Prosthecobacter dejongeii: one gene and its partner. Each later gene encodes a partner of the first gene's protein in a complex. Links are inferred from orthologs where the notes say so. Each region holds a gene or a part of one and is shown in the gene's direction. Other genes may lie near its edges.

Evidence for each region. The genes of interacting proteins can lie anywhere in the genome.
Region 2: the proteins of tig (region 1) and rpsG are in contact, whole or in part, in a crystal structure (PDB 3GTY), measured with the Thermotoga maritima proteins. The link is inferred for Prosthecobacter dejongeii from one-to-one orthologs. Residues at the interface, in WP_004081061.1 of Thermotoga maritima: Glu122, Val124, Val129, Leu130, Tyr133, Glu188, Gly259, Ile262, Tyr263, Glu266, Ser270, Glu273, Gln274, Glu277, Arg308, Gln311, Ile312, Ser315, Tyr316, Glu325, Arg329, Arg336, Leu363, Phe366, Trp367, Arg373, Leu377, Arg381, Leu384, Glu387; in WP_004081843.1 of Thermotoga maritima: Lys34, Lys52, Lys55, Glu59, Arg62, Gln63, Glu66, Asn67, Lys69, Val71, Arg95, Ala109, Lys110, Lys111, Gly112, Arg113, Pro114, Glu117, Glu121, Ile124, Ala125, Tyr127, Asn128, Asn129, Thr130, Gly131, Lys135, Asp139, Arg142, Met143.

Annotation. Positions count from the first base shown.
Region 1 is NZ_JACHIF010000005.1:265,989-268,952, forward strand. Bases 28-2,923 are described here. They hold tig (trigger factor), read left to right. Parts: upstream 28-744; coding sequence 745-2,103; downstream 2,104-2,923. Other genes in these bases: HNQ64_RS13725 (hypothetical protein), read left to right, coding at 28-557; HNQ64_RS13735 (hypothetical protein), read left to right, coding at 2,243-2,836. Also shown: more of HNQ64_RS13725, read left to right, coding at 1-27; tal (transaldolase), read left to right, coding at 2,947-2,964. UniProt on the Bacillus subtilis protein: Involved in protein export. Acts as a chaperone by maintaining the newly synthesized protein in an open conformation. Functions as a peptidyl-prolyl cis-trans isomerase.
Region 2 is NZ_JACHIF010000011.1:80,971-84,003, reverse strand. Bases 69-3,033 are described here. They hold rpsG (30S ribosomal protein S7), read left to right. Parts: upstream 69-1,296; coding sequence 1,297-1,770; downstream 1,771-3,033. Other genes in these bases: fusA (elongation factor G), read left to right, coding at 1,822-3,033; rpsL (30S ribosomal protein S12), read left to right, coding at 834-1,244; HNQ64_RS20895 (Fur family transcriptional regulator), read left to right, coding at 69-269. Outside these bases: more of HNQ64_RS20895, read left to right, coding at 1-68.

The DNA of each region.
Region 1 (2,964 bases):
CCTTCTTAGCACGCACAGGGGCCACGGTGGAGAGTGTGGACATTGTGCAGCTCGATGGCTCGGGTACGCCCGTGCTGGCGGCTGTGACGGGAGGGGCAGCACCGGGGTTGATGATTCGCTTCCGTCAAGGCATGGGCGGGCTGAAGCGGCTGTTTTACTTCCGCCAAGATCTTTCCAACGGCACTACCCGTCTAGGAGGTGCCTTCCTCACCTTTGTGGCCAAGCAGGGCACCCCTCCGGCCCTCGTCAAAAGCGCCTCCTACCTCATGCATGGGAGCGATTTTTCAAACATCCGCAGTTACTTGCTGCGTAGCACCCCAGGTCTGGTGCAGGACCCCTCTGGGGTGCCTTATCAGGACCTAGTGCAGGCGGGTTTGACGGTAGATCTGTATGGCAATTACCAGGGAACCTTGGGTATTTTCGGTCAGCAGCAGCCAGATTTGATGGCGGCCTACCGAAATGGCCAGCACCGGGTACATCCGGTGGATTTTGGCTTTGGCTACCTGTTCAACCGCTCCACCACCAGCATTCTGGTGGCCCGGCGGCGGGGGCCGTGAGGCGAAAAAGCCCTTCCGGGCGCATACGGGAGCCTCCTGCGAAATTGGGTCTGTTCGAGGGGGGCTTCTAACAAGATGCGTTCCAGGGTTGTCAAAAGGGGAAAATGTTCTAGCCTGCTTGCCCCTCCGGCCCAGGTGCCTTGTTCTCTGGTTGTGGGAGGGATCTTTTAAGCCGCCTTTTCAAGCCATGAACATCAACGTCGAACACCAGCCAAACTGCCGCGCTATCGCTCACATCCGTGTGCCGGCCGAAGAAGTCGCCAAGCAGCGCTCCGCCATCACCGCCTACTTTGCCACCCAGGTGCGCCTGCCCGGCTTCCGTCCAGGTAAGGCCCCGGCTGCTGCCGTGCAAAAGCGTTTCGGTGATGACATCCGCAGTGAGTTGGAAAAGCAGCTCATCAATGACGGCCTGCGCACCGCCATCAAAAATGAAGGCCTGGAAGTCATCAATATCCTTTCCGTCACCGACAAGATCCTCCACGAGACGGATCAGAGCTTCAGCTTCAGCGCTGAAATGAGCCTGGCTCCAAAGATTGAGCTGCCCGAGTACAAAGGCATTCCGGTGAAGCTGGCCCGCATCGAAGTAACCGATGCCGACGTGGACCACGACATCCTGCACCTGCGTGAGCGTTATGCCACCTTTGCCGATGTGGAGCGTCCTGCGGCCCTGGGTGATGCTGTCGTGCTGGGTTTCACGGGCAGCCTGGAAGGCAAGCCTCTGGCCGAAGTGCTGCCTGATGCGCCAGAGCATCTCAAGCAGATCGAAGAAAACTGGTTCCTTCTGGACGCTGAAGAAGACTTCCTCCCTGGCTTCTACGCAGGCTTGGTGGGCATCTCGAAAGATGAGCAGCGCACACTTTCCCTGGCGCTTCCAGAGGACTTCGCTTTCGAAGGCCTTCGCGGCAAGACGCTGGACCTGGCTGTGACCTGCAAAGGCGTGAAGGACAAAGTGGTGCCTGCTCTAGACGCCGAGTTCATTCAAAAAATCGGTGGGGGTGACATGACCGAAGAAACCCTCCGTGGTGAAGTGAAGGAAGCCGTGCGCCGTCGCCGCGAGCAGGCCCGTGAGACTGCTAAGAGCAATCAGGTCATCGCACACATCTTTGAAAAGGTGGAGTTCGACGTACCTCAGGACATCGTCAATCGTGAGGCTCAGCGCCGCACGAACGACATCGCCATGCGCGCCATGCAGCAGGGCATTTCCCAAGATGAGTTGGTGAAGCAGCAGGATGAGATCCTGAGCAACGCCACCAACCAGGCCAAGCAGAGTGTGAAGGTCAGCTTCATCCTGGAACAGGTGGCTAAGAAGGAAGGTCTCAGCATCACGGATGAGCAGCTCACTTACGCGCTGGCGAACATGGCTGCCCGCCAGAAGAAGCCCGTGAAGAAGTTCATGGCTGAAGCTCAGAAAAATGGCATGATCGAGCGCATGCGCGATGATCTTCTGCTAGAAAGCGCTCTGCAGTTCCTCAAGGACAATGCTCAGATCGAAGAAACCGAGCCTGAAGCTGAACACTGCGATACCCACTCCCCCGCAGCGGCCTAACTACCCGTTGTTTTAAGAGGTCTTGTTTCCTCTCACACTCGCCCAACGGTTCTCCCGTTGGGCGAGTTTTTTTGGGGCAGCCCATGCTGTGGCAGAATCCTCGGTTGTCAGAGTTGTCCCTGAGTTGCATCCTGGGCACATGAAACTCCTCTCCGCTTCTCTCCTGGCCGCCCTGGTATCTTTTGCCTGGGGTTATGTCTCCTGGATGCTCATGGGTTGGCATCAGCAGAGCCTGCATGATTTCCGTGATGAGGCTGCTGTGGCTGAAGTTCTCAAGGCGAATGCCACGCACGGCACAGGCATTTACACGCTGCCCTTTCCCCGAAAAGCCGTCTCCTACGCAGACCCAGCGGAGCAAAAGTCCCTGAACGAAGCCCATGAAAAGGCTAAAAGCGAGGGCCCTTACCTGTATGCCATTCTGCGCCCCGGCCGCCATGACTGGGATATGAACAGTAGCCTCGGCTGGAGCTTGGGTCGTTCATTTTTGGCCGCGCTTATCTTGGGCGCGTTGCTGCATCAAACGGTGTTGTCTTTTCCTGGACGGCTGGCTTTTTGTGGTGCGGCGGGCCTCTTTGCTGGGCTGGTGTGTATCTTCCCACAGCACATTTGGTTTGAGCTGCCCGTGCGTGAGGTCATCGTAGGCATGGCCGATTACGTGATTGAGTGGACTCTGGCAGGACTTGTTTTGGCTCTTTTTCTGAGCAAAGAACCCACTGAGCGCGATTTACGCTGAGTTTTCTCGCTTTTGGCCTGCCTTTTCTGGCACCGCTTTCCTCTCACCCATGCACCGCCGCTTGCATCCGGCCTGCTTGCCCTTATTCTCGACGCCCCAAATAAGAACGTATGAACCAGCTCGACCAG
Region 2 (3,033 bases), on another replicon or contig:
AAGCCACCGTCTATCGACTGCTCATGAAGCTGGAGGAACGCACCCTCATCCGTCGGTTAGGCCTGCATGATCGCGCGGCCTATTACACGATGATTCTTCCTGGTGAGCATAATGATTACTTGATCTGCAATGACTGCGGCAGAATCGAAAAACTGGATATTTCCTGCCCAGTTCAGGCGCTGGAAAAGCAAATCGCTAAAAAATCCGGCTTCAAAAAGCTTTACCATGAACTGGAGTTCTTCGGTCAGTGCCCAGATTGCGCCCAATAAAAGGCTTCTGAGACAGTTTTCGGCGGATCAAAGCCATCTCGAACAGAGGTGGCTTTGTTGTAATCGGGCAGGGAAGGGGAGAGCAATGAGTCCGCCTAACCTAATTTTAGTGTCAATAACTCAGAGCTTCTGGCCATTGTCATCTTGGCCACGAAAACCTGAATATTGGGTGTTTCTTGCATGTCTACATTTGGCGGGTGCGGCTGGAATGCCCATTTTACAGGGATTGGGGAAGGGAATAACAAAAAGCACTTCAAGACTCAGTGAATCCATAAGAACTGTGGAAGTGGCGCATTTGTTAAGTTATCCTAGACAATTACTTGTGAAAAACTTCACAAAGACATGAAAAAGATCTTGCACAAAAGAGGATCTAACCCAAAGTGCCCGCTCCCCGGCCCAAGCACTCCCCGTGAGTGCTGGCTAATGATTCACGAGAGTGAGTCTTTGCTATCGGAGCAGTGAACCGGAAAAACACTGTGCTAAACCCTCTTGAGGGTGGTTGCACTGTCTTCTTCTGATTCCATGCCCTCTGCGGCCATCAAGGAACGGAATATTTTTCAGACCATGCCCACCATCAATCAACTCGTCAGACACGGCCGCAAAGATAAAGCGGTGAAGTCGAAGTCGCCTGCGCTTGAAAGCTGCCCGCAGCGTCGCGGCGTTTGCCTTCAGGTCATGACCCGCACGCCTAAAAAGCCAAACTCGGCTTTGCGTAAGGTTGCCAAAGTTCGCCTGACGAACGGCTTCGAAGTTATCGCTTACATCGGTGGTGAAGGCCACAACCTCCAGGAACACAGCATCGTGCTGGTTCGCGGTGGTCGTGTGAAGGATTTGCCGGGTGTTCGTTATCACATTGTTCGCGGTACTCTGGACTGCTTGGGTGTGGACAAGCGCCGTCGTGGCCGTTCCAAGTATGGTGCTAAGCGTCCGAAGAAGGGTGCTGCTGCTGCCGCTCCTGCCAAAGGCAAGAAGTAAGCCTTCGTTGAATTTACCCCTCCTTTAAGCCCACCTCGTCCCCTTACCCGTTATGGCCCGCAGAAAACGCGTTTACGACAAGCCTGTTCACAAAGACTCTCGCTATGATAGCGAGCTTGTGGCTCACCTCATTGCCCGCGTCATGCAGAGCGGCAAAAAGTCTCTCGCTGAGCGCATTGTATATGCAGCCATCGAGCAGCTGAATGAGAAAACCGATTCCATTGATCCTTTGGATCTTTTCAATCGTGCGATCGAAAACGCTAAGCCTAAGGTTGAGGTAAAAGCTCGCCGCGTGGGTGGTGCTACTTACCAGGTTCCTCTGGAAGTGAATCAGTCTCGCTCTGAGTCTCTGGCCATGCGCTGGATTGTTGGTTATGCTCGTGGTCGCAAGGGTGTCCCAATGCACCGTGCGCTGGCAAATGAGCTCAAGGAAGCCTCCACTGGGCAGGGTTCCGCAGTCCGTAAGCGTGACGACGTTCATAAGCAGGCTCAGGCCAACCGCGCGTTCGCTCACTTCCGCTTCTAATCGCGGTTATTCCCATCACGCTGCTCGCTCACACCACACTTCTTCTGTCACATGTCGAATCCTAACTCCCCCAGCCGCGAATATCCTCTGGAGCGCACCCGTAACATCGGGATCTGTGCTCACATTGACGCGGGCAAGACCACTCTGACTGAGCGTATCCTGTTTTACACAGGGATGATTCACAGAATTGGTGAAGTTCATGATGGCGCTGCTACCACCGACTGGATGGAGCAGGAAAAAGAGCGTGGCATCACCATCACTTCCGCCGCTGTAACAGCTCGCTGGAAACAGCTTAAAGAAGAGGGTATCTTCAAGCTGCGTGAGAATGAAGACATGCGTGTCAACATCATTGACACCCCAGGGCACGTGGATTTCACCGCCGAAGTCGAGCGCTCTCTTCGTGTTCTGGATGGTGCAATTTTCGTTCTATGCGGTGTGGCAGGTGTGCAGCCGCAGTCCGAGACAGTCTATCGTCAGGCTGAAAAATACAGCGTTCCTCGTATCGCTTTCGTTAATAAGATGGACCGCACGGGTGCCAACTTTGAAAACGTTGTCAAAGATGTCCGTGAAAAACTGGGGGCCAATGCCTGGCCAATCCTGATTCCGATTGGTGCTGAAGATAATTTGTCTGGCCAGATTGACGTGGTGAACCAGAAAGCCATCATTTACAATGATGATGACCGTTTCGGTTCTACTTACAAAGTTCGTGACCTTGAAGGCGCTGAAATTGCCAAAGCAAAAGAAGCCTACGAAGGTCTGTTGGATCAAGTTTGCAGCCACGATGAAGAAATTGGCATGATGTTCCTCGAAGAACAGCCGATTTCCATTCAGCAGCTCAAAGAAGGCCTTCGCCGTTGCGTGATTGCCAACAAGATCATCCCAATGGCGGGTGGTTCGGCATTCAAGAACAAAGGTGTTCAGTATTTGATCGATGCTGTCATCGACTACCTTCCGGGACCTCTCGACATTGAGCCTCAGAAAGGCCATGTCATTGACGAGCCTGAAAATGAAATCGAGGCGATCCCGGATGACAATGGTAAGTTCATTGCTCTTGGCTTTAAACTTTGGTCTGACAAGTTCGGTCGTTTGGTTTTCTTCCGCGTTTACTCCGGCTGTGTCCGTAAAGGTGACACTATCTACAACCCACGTACCCGTAAGTCTGAGCGCGTTGGCCGTTTGATTCAGATTCAGGCCAGCGTCCACAAGGACATTGATTGCTGTTACTCCGGTGATATCGCTGCTCTCGTTGGTGTGAAAGATGTG